3 regions of the Actinoplanes sichuanensis genome follow, and region 3 is predicted to be linked to each of the others. Evidence: riboswitches for the same ligand, from Rfam matches in the RefSeq annotation. Region 3 holds a riboswitch; each other region holds the start of a gene.
The links. Region 3 has a riboswitch for glycine ahead of gcvT (glycine cleavage system aminomethyltransferase GcvT). Riboswitches for the same ligand answer to the same signal wherever they lie in the genome.

Region 1: it holds a riboswitch for glycine, as region 3 does, so the genes downstream of both, gcvH (glycine cleavage system protein GcvH) here and gcvT (glycine cleavage system aminomethyltransferase GcvT) in region 3, are expected to answer to the same signal.
Region 2: it holds a riboswitch for glycine, as region 3 does, so the genes downstream of both, gcvP (aminomethyl-transferring glycine dehydrogenase) here and gcvT (glycine cleavage system aminomethyltransferase GcvT) in region 3, are expected to answer to the same signal.

The regions. Positions count from the first base shown of each region.
Region 1 is NZ_AP028461.1:3,711,315-3,715,750, reverse strand. It holds gene Q0Z83_RS16935 (GNAT family N-acetyltransferase) at 1-387, shown strand, start outside; gene Q0Z83_RS16930 (hypothetical protein) at 328-1,164, opposite strand; glycine riboswitch at 1,234-1,328, shown strand; glycine riboswitch at 1,333-1,415, shown strand; gene gcvH (glycine cleavage system protein GcvH) at 1,456-1,812, shown strand; gene Q0Z83_RS16920 (RpiB/LacA/LacB family sugar-phosphate isomerase) at 1,976-2,386, shown strand; gene Q0Z83_RS16915 (STAS domain-containing protein) at 2,388-2,690, opposite strand; gene Q0Z83_RS16910 (ATP-binding protein) at 2,687-3,097, opposite strand; gene Q0Z83_RS16905 (STAS domain-containing protein) at 3,152-3,487, opposite strand; gene Q0Z83_RS16900 (GlsB/YeaQ/YmgE family stress response membrane protein) at 3,484-3,771, opposite strand; gene Q0Z83_RS16895 (response regulator transcription factor) at 3,896-4,436, shown strand, end outside.
Region 2 is NZ_AP028461.1:2,318,772-2,323,207, reverse strand. It holds gene gcvP (aminomethyl-transferring glycine dehydrogenase) at 1-2,043, opposite strand, end outside; glycine riboswitch at 2,121-2,208, opposite strand; gene mgrA (L-glyceraldehyde 3-phosphate reductase) at 2,258-3,253, shown strand; gene Q0Z83_RS10275 (nucleotidyltransferase domain-containing protein) at 3,271-3,945, shown strand; gene Q0Z83_RS10270 (nucleotidyltransferase domain-containing protein) at 3,942-4,436, shown strand, end outside.
Region 3 is NZ_AP028461.1:1,351,727-1,356,162, forward strand. It holds gene Q0Z83_RS05855 (MarR family winged helix-turn-helix transcriptional regulator) at 61-585, shown strand; gene Q0Z83_RS05860 (L-serine ammonia-lyase) at 592-1,878, opposite strand; gene gcvT (glycine cleavage system aminomethyltransferase GcvT) at 1,882-2,934, opposite strand; glycine riboswitch at 2,967-3,055, opposite strand; glycine riboswitch at 3,060-3,154, opposite strand; gene Q0Z83_RS05870 (GGDEF domain-containing protein) at 3,263-4,436, shown strand, end outside.

The DNA of each region.
Region 1 (4,436 bases), 2.4 Mb from region 3:
GGATGGACCCGCCAGGATCACGAGCAGCACCACAGGCGCCTCATCCAGACGCCGCCACCCGACCTCATCCGCCTCGGCGCGGTCGTCGGCGGCGAACTGGTCGGCTACGTCGACCTGCACGGTGTGGAGGTCGACCACCGGGAGCTCGGCTTCGTCATCGGAGGTCGCGACCGCTGGGGGCGAGGGCTCGGCCTCGGCGCGGCCGCCGCCGGCCTCGACTACGGCTTCACCGTTCTGCGGCTGCGTGAGATCCGGGCCGCCGCGGCCGCGACCAATCAACGGTCGGTGCGGATCCTCACGCGGCTCGGGTTCCAGGCCCGGGAGCGGTCAGGGGCGTATCTGTCCTTCGCGATCGAGGCTCATGCCGTCGTCGACCGTCCAGCGTAGAAAGGCGAGCGTCTCCTCGCCACGTTGCGTCGGCACGTCGTAACGGGTCGGGTCCCGGGGACGTTCGCGGATTCGCAGGGCCTCGTCGGCCAGCCGGCTCCAGCGCGGGTCCAGAGAGCCGGTGATGTAACGGCCGGCTCCGCTCTTGGAGGTCAGTTCGCCGGTGGCCAGGAGGTGATGCAGGCGAGCGACACCGAGCACGACCCACGCGATGGACGGATCGTGCTGTCCGAGCAACTCGACACCGGCGTCCTCGATCGCCGGGATGTGGCCCCGCCAGTACGTGTCGAGGTTGTCGCGGGTGAAGTCCCACAGTCCGGCGTGGTCGGTGTGGATCGGGGGCAGTTCGCCGCGGATGACGACGGCCCGTTCGGCGAGTTCGTGCCAGGTCACCGGATTGATGTCGATCGTCCCGCCCGGATCGAACTCGCCCTGGTAGAACACCGGCCGCCGGCCCACCCGCAGTGCCGAGCCGGCCAGATCGTCGGCCGAGCAGTGGAAACCGTCGAAGACGACCTCCGGGTGGCGGGCCTTCGTCGCGGTGTGCGCCTCGGCGAGGGCGGCGTGGTCCGGTGGCTGGGCCCACACGCCGACGAAATCGACGTCACTACCGGGGAAGAACTCGCCCCAGCACAGCGAACCGTGCAGGAACAGCCCGGTCAGGACCGCCGGCCGCCGGGCGTCCACTTCGGTGAGAAAGGTGTGGGCGACATCCGACGCGGTGGGGAAGCTGCGGGCGACATCCGCCGCGGTGGGGGCGGTGCGGGCGACATCCATGCCGTCGATCTTGACCGGTTCGGGCGGTTCCGGATAGCTTTCCCGGGCCACAAGTCCATACTTCGCCGCTGTGCCGCTGCGGGAGAGCACCCACCCTCGGGCGGGTCGCCGAAGGAGCAACTTCTCCCTCAGAATCTCTCAGGCCCACGTACCGCAACGGTCAGGCGACTCTGGAAAGTCAGCCCCGACCAGGGCTGCGCCCAAGGTGCAAGCCGCCCCGGCGGTGAACCTCTCAGGCACCCGTGACAGAGCGAGGGAGGCCCTCACCCGTACCGAAGGAGCCTCTCCGAAATGCGTTTCACCAAAGATCACGAATGGCTGACCGACGGCGAGATCGCCACCGTCGGTATCACCGCGTTCGCCGCCGACGCGCTCGGCGACGTCATCTACGTCGACCTCCCGGAGATCGGCACGACCGTCACCGCGGGCGATCCGGCCGGCGAACTCGAATCCACCAAGTCGGTGAGTGAGGTGTACGCTCCCGCCGACGGCGAGATCGTCGAGGTGAACACCGCCCTCGGCGACGAGCCCGGCCTGATCAACACCGATCCGTACGGCGCGGGCTGGCTGTTCCGGCTCCGAGTCACCAGCGTCCCGGAAACCCTCGACGAGGCCGCCTACCAGGAGCTGGTGAGCGCCGCGGGCTGACGTCGGCCACCTTCGCCTGGTGCGCCGCCGCAAAGGCAAGCCGCGGGCCGCCGCAACGGCAAGCCGCGGGTCGCCGCAACGGCCAGCCGCGGGTCGCCGCAACGGCAAGCCGCGGGTCGCCGGAGAGGCGGGCCGCCCGCGGTGGCGCACTAGGGTGGGGCGGATGCGGATCGCGTTCGCCAGTGACGACGAGAACGAGACCACCCGGGCCGTGGTGGCCGCCCTGTCCGAGGACGGCCACGAGGTGATCCGGCCGGAGGCCGCCGAGTCCTGGCCCGACCTGGGCCGGTTCGTCGGCCGGTCGGTGGTCGACGGGCGGGCCGACTACGGCGTGGTGATGTGCTGGACCGGCACCGGCACGGCGATCGCCGCCAACAAGGTCCCGGGGGTTCGGGCCGCCCTGGCCTGGGACCCCTGGATCGCCCGCGGCGCCCGCCTCTGGAACGACGCGAACGTACTGGCCATGAGCCTGAAACGGCTGGCGCCGGACGTCGCCGTCGAGGTGCTGCGGGCGTTCCTCGACACGTCCGAACCGGACCCGGACGAGGCCGCCGACATCGCCGCTATCGAGTGATCTAACCGCTGAGCACGTCGAGGACCCCGGTGATCTGCAGCGCCCGGCGGGTCACCCCGTGTGTGTTGGTCAGCTGGAACGTGACGCCCTGCTGGGTGGCCTTCGACCGGGTCTGCACCAGCGCCTGGATCCCGGACGAGTCGCAGAAGTCCAGGTCGACGGCGTCGATCACCAGGCGACTCAGCCGGGCGACGGCCATCGCCGCGCTGACCTGGTCGTGCAGATGCTGGGTGGTCGACATGTCGAGCTCACCGCAGAGGCGCAGCCGGGCCACACCGTCGGCGTACTGCGAGGTGATCCTCATTGATCCTCCCGGCCCGGACCGTCGCCGTCGGGGTAGAGGCGCAACTCCGCCCGTACCCGCTTGCCGCCCTCATGTTCCTCGACGTGCCACCGGCGGGTCAGCGCCTCCACGAGCAGCAGTCCGCGGCCACCGCGCCCGTCCGGCTCGCGGCGGCGCGGCACGACCGCCGAACCGTCGGCGACCGAGAGGACCACCTGCGGCCCATTCGCCTCGACGCCGATCACCACCGAGCCCGCACCGTGCTGTACCGCGTTGGTCACCAGCTCGCTGACCACCACCGACAGGTCGTCCGTCCAGGCCTCGTCGACATAACCCCAGACGCCGAGCACGGCGAGGACAGCCTTGCGGGAGGTACGGGGTGAGTCCACCCCGATGGGTACGTCGAACTGCGCGGTCAAAGTCGTCATCAGGCACCCGGTCACGAAGCGGCGCGCCGGAGATCCCGCCGCTCGGGTCAGACACTAGACCCCCACGGCGGGCCGGGCCAGGTCGGACACCGCCGTCGCCTCGTCCGGGTAGATCGGGAACACCCCGTCCAGCCGCATCGTGTGCAGCACGGTGAGCACGAATCGCGACGGCGCGACCAGGCACAACGTCGCCCCGTTCTGCCGAGCCGACCGGTGCGCACGGACCAGCAGCCCGAGCCCCGCCGGGTCGATGGTTCCGGAACCGCCCATGTCGATCACCAAGTCCCGGCCGGATTCGGCCGCCTCGGTGATGGCCGGCCGCACCTCGTCGGCCAGGTGCTGATCCAGATCGGTCGGCAGCACGATCACCCGCGGCGGGCGCCCGCTCATCGCAGCTTCTCCGACGTCGGGGTGCCCGGCCGCTCGGCGGTCAGCGCGACCGCGGTCACACCGGCGACCGCGAACAGCACCTGCAGCACGAACTCGACGAGGGTCGGCCCCGGCTCGCCGACGGAGGCCATCCGGGTGAGCACGGTCGCCAGGACGGCGGCGGCCACCCCGGCCGCGGGCGGCAACCACACCGGCACGGTACGGCAGCGGGCCGCCAACATCCGCCCGGCGACACCGATGACGGCGCCGACTGTCACGGCCGCGATCAGACTCAGCCCGGTCAAGGCGGACTCCCTCCTCGTTCGATGTCCGCCAGACTGCCCGCCCCGATCTGCGGAAGTTTCCCGCAACCATGACAGTTGCGTGACAAACGGGCCGATCAGCGTTCCGCGCGACAGGATTGACGCCATGAGCGCGGTACTGCTGATCGAGGATGACGACCGGATCCGCCTGTCGCTGGCGATGGCCCTGGAGGACGAGGGGTACACCGCCCACGCGGTGGCCACCGCCGAGGAGGGCCTCTCGGCGCAGCGCCGGCACCGCGCCGACACGGTGCTCATCGACCTGATGCTGCCCGGCATGGACGGCTACGAGTGCATCCGGCAGATGCGCCGCGACGACGACGTGCCGATCGTCGTGGTCAGCGCGCGCGACGACACCCACGACATCGTGGCCGCCCTGGAGGCGGGCGCCGACGACTACGTCGTCAAACCGGTCAAGGTCAAGGAGCTCGCGGCCCGGCTGCGGGCCTTACGGCGCCGCGGCCGGGTGACGGGTCAACCGACGACTCCGGCGACCTCGGTGCTGACGTTCGGAGATCTGGAGGTACGGCCGGAGGCGGGCGAGGTCAGGTTGGGCGGCGAGCCGGTGGCCGTGACCCGCACCGAGTTCCGTCTGCTGTGTGAACTGGCCGACCACCCCGGCCTGGTGCTGTCCCGTCAGCAGCTGC
Region 2 (4,436 bases), 970 kb from region 3:
CGACACGTCGGCGCCGAACTTGCCCGGCCGGGCGTAGCCGACCAGCGCGTTCAGGTTCGCGCCGTCCACGTACACCTGGCCGCCGGCCGCATGCACCTTCGCGCACAGGTCCGCGATGCTCGTCTCGTAGACGCCGTGGGTCGACGGGTAGGTCACCATGATCGCGGAGAGCTGGTCACGGTGCTTCTCGATCTTGGCGTCCAGGTCGGTGAGGTCGACGTTGCCGTCGGCGTCGCACGCGACCACGACGACCCGCATACCGGCCATCACGGCGCTGGCCGCGTTGGTGCCGTGCGCGCTCGACGGGATCAGGCAGACGTCACGGTGGGCCTCGCCGCGGGAACGGTGGTAGCCGCGAATCGCCAGCAGACCGGCCAGCTCACCCTGCGAACCGGCGTTCGGCTGGACGCTGACCGCGTCGTAACCGGTGATCTCGGCGAGCCACTGCTCCAGCTGGGCGACCAGGTGCTCGTAGCCCTCGACCTGGTTGCGCGGCGCGAACGGGTGGATGTTCGCGAACTCCGGCCAGGTGACCGCCTCCATCTCGGCGGTGGCGTTCAGCTTCATCGTGCACGAGCCCAGCGGGATCATGCCACGGTCCAGCGCGTAGTCACGGTCCGAGAGTCTGCGCAGGTAGCGCAGCATGCTGGTCTCGGAGTGGTGGGTGTTGAAGACCGGGTGCGTCAGGTACTCCGAGGTACGGGCCAGCGGGCGGGCGCCGCACTCGGCCGGCGTCGCCACCGGAACACCGAAGGCGGCCAGGACGGTCGCCACGTGCGCGTCGGTCGTGGTCTCGTCGGTGGAGATCGACACCCGATCGGCGTCCACCAGCAGCAGGTCGACACCGTCGGCGGCGGCCGCCTCGGCGATCCCGGCGGCACGGCCGGGAACGATCGCGGTGACGGTGTCGAAGAACGCGTCCGAACCGATCTCGATCCCGGCGGCGGTCAACGAACCGGCCAGGGTCAGCGCATGGCCGTGCACCCGCTTCGCGATGGCACGCAGACCGGCCGGGCCGTGGTAGACCGCGTACATACTCGCCATCACGGCCAGCAGCACCTGCGCGGTGCAGATGTTCGACGTCGCCTTCTCCCGGCGGATGTGCTGCTCACGGGTCTGCAGCGCCAGCCGGTAGGCCCGGTCGCCGTCGGCGTCCTTGGAGACGCCGACCAGACGGCCGGGCAGCGACCGCTCCAGGCCGGCGCGCACGGCCAGGTATCCGGCGTGCGGGCCGCCGAACCCCAGCGGCACACCGAACCGCTGCGTGGTGCCGGCGGCGATGTCCACACCGATCTCGCCCGGAGCCCGCAACAGCGTGAGGGCCAGCAGGTCGGCCGCGGCCGTGACCAGGGCACCCTTGGCGTGGGCGGCCTCGACCAGGGCGGCGTGGTCGCGCACCGCACCGGAGGCGCCCGGGTACTGCAGGTGCAGACCGAAGAAGTCCTCGGGCAGTTCGTCGCTCTCGACGTCGACCAGGACCACGTCGATGCCGAGCGGTTCGGCCCGGGTGCGCAGCACCGACAGGGTCTGCGGGAACGTGTCGGCGTCCACCGCGTACACGTTGCTCTTGCTCTTGGACGCGCGCCGGGCCAGCGTCATCGCCTCGGCGACCGCGGTCGCCTCGTCCAGCATCGACGCGTTCGCCGTGGTCAGCCCGGTCAGGTCGGTGACCACGGTCTGGAAGTTGAGCAGCGCCTCGAGGCGGCCCTGGCTGATCTCCGGCTGGTACGGCGTGTAGGCCGTGTACCACGCCGGGTTCTCCAACACGTTCCGCTTGATCACCGCGGGCGTGAAGGTGTTGTAGTAGCCCAGGCCGATCATCGGGGTGGCGAGCACGTTGCGGTCGGCGATCGACCGCAGCTCGGCGATCGTCTGCTCCTCGGAGATCCCGGCCGGGAGATCAAGCTCACCGTGGAAGCGGATCGACTCGGGGATCGCGGCGTCCATCAGCTGCTCGACCGAGCCGTAGCCGATCGCCTTCAGCATGGTGGTCTGCTCGTCGGTGTCCGGGCCGATGTGCCGGGAAACGAACGGGGACGTCATTGGCGACTCCTGGCGTGAGAAGGTCAAGAAGCAACCTCCCCCTCTGTCATACCCCGATCGCGGGCATTTCAGAGTTGCCAACCTGCGCGGTCCTTTTGCCTGAAAGTTTCCGGGGAGGATTTGCCTCTTCGGCGCCGCGTCAGCGGACTCTCCCGCGCTGGGAACCAACCTACCAGCGCCCATGGGGAAGATCGGGAGTCCTAGGGTGTGCGATGTGACGTACTTCCCTGCCGCCGACCGCTACGCCGACATGATCTACCGGCGTGCTGGTCGCAGCGGTCTCAAGCTTCCCGCCATCAGCCTGGGCCTCTGGCACAACTTCGGTGCCGGCCGGCCCGCCGACCGGCAGGCCGACATCGTCCGCCGGGCCTTCGACCTCGGCGTGACGCACTTCGACCTGGCCAACAACTACGGGCCGCCGCCGGGCAGTGCCGAGACCAACTTCGGACGCATCCTGGCCGCCGACTTCCGGGCGCACCGCGACGAGATGATCATCTCGACCAAGGCCGGTTACACCATGTGGGACGGCCCGTACGGCGACTGGGGCTCCCGCAAGTACCTGGTCTCGTCGCTGGACCAGTCCCTGCAGCGGATGGGCCTGGACTACGTCGACGTCTTCTACCACCACCGGCCCGACCCGGAGACCCCGCTCGAGGAGACGATGTCCGCGCTCGACGCGATCGTCCGCTCCGGCAAGGCCCTCTACGTCGGCATCAGCAACTACAAGAGCACCCAGGCCGCGCAGGCCGCCGGGATCCTGCGGGAGCTGGGCACGCCGCTGCTGATCCACCAGCCGTCCTACTCGATCCTCAACCGGTGGATCGAGCACGACCGGCTGCTGGACACCCTCGAGGACGCCGGGGCCGGGTGCATCGCGTTCAGTCCGCTGCAGCAGGGCCTGCTCACCGACCGCTACCTGACCGGCATTCCGGACGACTCGCGGATCCGGACCAGTGTGTTCCTCAACGAGAGCGCCCTCGACGGCAAGACCCTGGCCCGGCTGCACGCGCTCAACGACATCGCCAAGCGGCGCGGGCAGACGCTCGCCCAGTTGGCGCTGGCGTGGGCGCTGCGCGACCAGCGGATGACCAGCCTGATCATCGGCGCGTCGAGCGTGCCGCAGCTGGAGAACAACGTGGCCGCGCTGAACAACCTGTCACTCGACCAGAGCGAGCTGGACGAAATCGACGCGACGGTCCTTGATCTCTAGCCGTATCCTCCGGCCTCATGATCGAGCTCGTTGAACGGCACACGGCCCTGGCGGTCGTGGTCGGCTCCCGCGCCTATGGACTGGACGGGCCGGAGTCGGACCACGACCGTCGGGGTGTGTTCGTGGCGCCGACCCGCGACTTCTGGACCCTCGACAAGCCGCCCACCCACCTGGACGGGCCGGCCGAGGAGCAGTTCTCGTGGGAGATCGAGCGGTTCTGCACGCTCGCGCTGCAGGCCAACCCGACGGTTCTCGAGGTGCTGTGGTCGCCGCTGGTCACTTCTCGCAACTCCGACGGTGACGCGCTCGTCGGAGTCCGGAGCGCGTTCCTGTCCCGGCGGGTCGCCGAGACCTACGGCAGCTACGCGCGCGACCAGCTCACCAAGGTCGCCAACCGGCACGAGAAGACCGGGGAGATCAACTTCAAACAGGCCATGCACATGGTACGGCTACTGATGGCCGGCGTTCATGTGCTGCGTACCGGTGAGGTGCTGGTCGACGTCTCGGACCGGCGGGAGGAACTCCTGTCGATCAAGCGCGGCGAACGCCCCTGGGCCGAGGTGTCCGAGTGGGCCGGCCGGCTCCAGGACGAACTCGCCGACGCGGCCGCCTCCACGAGACTCCCCCAAGCCCCGGACCGGGCCGCTGTGGACCGGGTGCTCGTGGCCGTACGAGAAAGGAATCTCGGATGACCACCGTCGTGCCGGAGTGGGCCGCGGACGCCGCCACCGACCTGCCGTATCCCCTGGTCTTCGCGACCGTGAGCGGCGCGCATCTGTACGGGTTCGCCTCCGTCGACTCCGACCTGGACCTGCGCGCCTCGCACATCCTGCCGGCGCACGAGGTGGTCGGTCTGCGCACCGGCCCGGACACCCTCGAACGGTCCGGCATCCGCGACGGCGTCGAACTCGACGTGGTCAGCCACGACCTGCGCAAGTTCGCGAAGCTGTTCAACAGCCGCAACGGCTACGTGCTGGAGCAGCTCGTCTCGCCGCTGGTGGTGGTGACCTCGCCGCTGCACACCGCCCTCAAGGATCTCGCACCCCGGATGATCACCAGCGGACACGCGCACCACTATCTGGGGTTCTCGCACAGCCAGCAGCAGCTCTACCACAACACCGGCCGGATCAAGCCGGCCCTGTACACGCTGCGCGTGCTGCTCACCGGCATCCACCTGATGCGC
Region 3 (4,436 bases):
TTCTGTCAAACAGAACATTTGAATTGCAGAACTTCTGTAAGGCTGAGCTAGGGTGGTCGTGTGACGACGCCCCTCGAAGGTGATCTCGGCTGGATGCTCGGAGTGGTGTTCCGTGCCTACGCCAAGGCCGCCGACCACGTTCTCGGTGATCTGCCCGGCGGCCCGCGCGGCTATCAGGTGCTCTCGGCGGCGGTCGGCGAGCCGCCTCGCAATCAGGGCGCGATCGGTGCCGACCTGGGCATCGATCGGACCATCCTGACGTACCTGATCGATGATCTGGAGAAGGCCGAGCTGGTCGCCCGCCGGCCGGACCCGGCCGACCGCCGCAGCCGGCTCGTCGTCGCCACCACCAAGGGCCACGAGACGTGGCAGTCCCGCCGGGAGGCTCTCAAGCACGTCGAGGCGCACGTGCTCGGCGCCCTGCCGGCCGGCGACGCCGCGTCGTTCCGAGGGCTGCTGCAGGCGGTCGCCTGCAGCGCCCAGGCCCGCGACCCGCTGACCGACCTGTGTGAGGCGGTCAGCGCGGCCCGGGACGGCGACCCGGCGGCCGCGGAGGGGCCGGCCGGGCGAAAGCCGGAACGCTGACCGCGGTCAGCACTCGATGACGTTGACGGCCAGGCCGCCGCGGGACGTCTCCTTGTATTTGATCTTCATGTCGGCGCCGGTCTCCTTCATGGTCTTGATGACCTTGTCGAGGGAGACGTGGTGGCGGCCGTCGCCGCGCAGGGCCATCTTCGCCGCGGTGACCGCCTTCACCGCGGCCATGCCGTTGCGCTCGATGCACGGGATCTGCACCAGGCCGCCGACCGGGTCGCAGGTCAGGCCCAGGTTGTGTTCCATGCCGATCTCGGCGGCGTTCTCCACCTGCTCCGGCGTCCCACCGAGCACCTCGGCGAGCCCGGCCGCGGCCATCGCGCACGCCGAACCGACCTCACCCTGACAACCCACCTCGGCCCCGGAGATCGACGCGTTCTCCTTGAACAGATGCCCGATCGCCCCGGCGGCCAGCAGAAAACGCACCACGCCCTCGTCGTCGGCGCCGGGCACGAAGGTCCGGTAGTAGCGCAGCACGGCCGGAATGATCCCGGCGGCACCATTGGTGGGCGCGGTCACCACCCGCCCGCCGGCCGCGTTCTGCTCGTTGACCGCCATGGCGAAAACGGTCAGCCATTCCATCGGATCACCGTCGGCGGTCAGCTTGCGGGCGGTCAGTGCGGCCCGGCGACGGACCTTCAAACCCCCGGGGAGTACGCCCTCCGCGCGCAGCCCGTCGTCGATGCAGTCGTTCATCACCCGCCAGATGCCGAGCAGCCCGGCCGACACCTCGGCCGTGTGCCGCCGTACCGACTCGTTGAGCAGCATCATCCGGGAGATCGACAGCCCCGTGGACCGGGCGAGTTCCAGTAGCTCGACGCCGGAGGAGAACGGGTGCGGGACGGCCACCTGCTCCGGGCGTACCCCCGATGCGCCGTCGGCCAGGACGAACCCGCCGCCGACCGAGAAGTAGGTCTTGGTCAGCAGTTCGGCGCCGTCGGCGGCGAGCGCGGTGAAGCGCATGCCGTTGGGATGGCCGGGCAGCGCCCGCCGCCGGTGCAGCACCACGTCGACCTCGAACGCGGTCGCGTCGGCGGACGGTTCGAGCGTGGTGTCGACCGTCTCCGGATCCTCGCCCTGCAGGCCGAGCAGCACCGCCCGCGGGGTGCCGTGGCCGTGCCCGGTCGCGCCGAGCGAACCGAACAGTTCGGCGCGTACGGTCGCCACCCCGTCGATTCCGGTCAGGTGGCCGGTGAAGAGCCGGGCCGCGCGCATCGGGCCGACGGTGTGCGAGCTGGACGGGCCGATGCCGATCGAGAACAGATCGAAGACGGACACGGTCACGGCTCAGCCCTGCCGGCGGTAGAACGGCAGCGCGACGACCTCGGCCTCTTCGCGGGCGCCGCGGATGTCGACGAGGACCCGGGTGCCGGGTTCGGTGCGGTCGGCCGGGAGGTAGGCCATCGCGATCGGGTGACCCAGCGTGGGGGAGGGCACGCCGCTGGTCACCTCACCGATGCGCTCGCCGGTGTCCGGGTCGAGGACCACGTGACCGGCCCGTGGCGAGCGGCGGCCCTTGGTGACCAGCCCGGCGAGCAGGCGCCGCGGGGTGGCGGCGCGGAGGGCGGCGGCGCCGACGAAGTCGGTCTTGTCGAGGGCGACGACACGACCCAGACCGGCGTCGAACGGGGTGGTGCGCAGGGTGAGCTCGTGGCCGTACAGCGGCATGCCGGCCTCCAGGCGCAGGGTGTCTCGGCAGGCCAGCCCACACGGGACGGCACCCCGGCCGGTCGCCCACGCCCAGATCGCCTCGGCGTCCTCATTCGCGCAGTAGATCTCGAAGCCGTCCTCGCCGGTGTATCCGGTGCGGGCCAGCAGCACGTCCCGCCCGGCGAGCCGCTCCGCCTTGATGCCGTAGTAACGCAGGTCCGGGTGCGCGCCGACCACGTCGACCGCCTGCGGGCCCTGCACCGCGATCAGTGACCGGTCCGCATCAGCGATCCCGACGGTGTAACCACCCGAGTGCTCACCGAGCATCGCCCGGACCACGGCGGCGTTGGCGGCGTTCGCGACCACCAGGAACCGGTCCTCGGCCAGTCGGTAGACGACCAGGTCGTCGAGGACCCCGCCGGTGGTGTGACACAGCATGGTGTATTTCGCCCGGCCCACCGCGACCTTCGACAGCCGGCCCACCAGCGCGTGGTCCAGGAACGCGGCGGCGTCTCGGCCGGTCACCTCGATCTGGCCCATGTGACCGAGGTCGAACAGTCCGGCGCCGGTCCGGACGGTGTGGTGCTCGCCCAGGTCACTGCCGTACCGCAGCGGCATGGACCAGCCGGCGAAACCGGTCATCGCGGCGCCGAGAGACTGATGGACGTGGTGCAGGGCGGTGTTTCGCAACGGAGGCTCCTTGTCGGGTCGGGCCTCCCTCGCTCTGTCATCTCTGCCTGAGAGGTTCACCGCCGGGAAGGGCGGCTTGCACCGTGGGCGCAGCTCCTCGTAAAGAGCTGACTTTCCAGAGTCGCCTGACCGTCGCGGTACTGGGGCCTGAGAGATTCTGAGGGAGAAGTTGCTCCTTCGGCGCCTCGCTGACCTGCGAGGACTCTCCCGCGGCGGGGTCGCGGCGAAGTATTCGGTTGTGCTGTCGTCACCTGTTCCAGGACCCTACCGCACGGCGGTCTGTGGGTCGGCTCTCAATTGTGCCCGCCTCGTGACGATGGGGCCTCCGATGAACACCATCGCGCCGGCCGACGCCGCCGACCCCGGCGGCCAGGTCACTCCCGGGAATCGATTCCTACCGGTGGTCGTCGTCTCGCTGACCGCGCTGCTCAGCGTCGCCTTCCTGGTGCCGTGGGGCGGTACGGCGATGCTCGCGGTCCTCTGCTGGCTCGCCGTGGCGGTGTTCGCCACGGCGATGACCTGGTACGCGTACCGCGCGGTCCGCCTGATGCCGGACCCCACCTCGGAACGTCGGTTCTGGCGCGCCTTCGTGGCCGCCGGTGCGATGTTCAGCGTGGCCGACTGGATCCAGGTGGCCACCACCCTGGCCGACCCGACGTCGTCGTCGGCGCTCACCGGCACCGGCATCCCGCGGACGGTGGCCCTGGCCGCGGGCGGCGCGGTGGTGATCGGGGTGATCGCCACCTATCCGCTGCCGCACCGCTCGGCCCGGGAGCGGCTCTGCTACCACCTCGATCTGGCCACCGTGGTGACCGCGGTCGGGGCGGCCGGCCTGTACTGGACGATGACCGGCTCGTTCGCCGCCGGGCAGGTCGTCGGGGTGGCCGCCCCGGTGGTCGCGATGCTGCTGGCGTTCGTGGTCGGCCGGCTCTACCTCAGCGGGGCGGCGCCGTTCCGCTGGCACATCGGCGTGATGGGGCCGGTCGCCGGAACCCTGGAGAGTCTGGCCCGCACGCTGGGTCCGGAACTGGCCCGGGCCGGGCGTCCCGGTCCGGTCTTCGCGCTCAGCCTGACCTGTCACGCGATGCTGCTGATCGCGGCGTGGCTGCAGTACCGCCGGTTCCGGTCCGGGCGGGTCGCGGCACCGGTCGCGCGGCGTCGTCCGTACAGCCCGATGCCCTATCTCGCCCTGGCCGGCATCCACGTCCTGTTGATCGCGGTCCTGTTGACCCGGGGGTTGGATCTTCGGGCCTGGGCCCTGCAGGCCGGGGCCGTGCTCTGCACGGGCATCGTCGTGGTCCGGCAGCTGACCGCGTTCATCGACAACGCGCGGCTGCTCGCCGAACGTGACAGCCTCACCCGGCGGCTGCACGCCATGGCGTTCACCGACAGCCTCACCGGCCTGGCCAACCGGGCCTGCTTCCTGGACCGGCTGGAGACGTCCCTGGACGGGTCCGGACCGGCCGGGGTGCTGCTCATCGATCTTGATGACTTCAAACCCG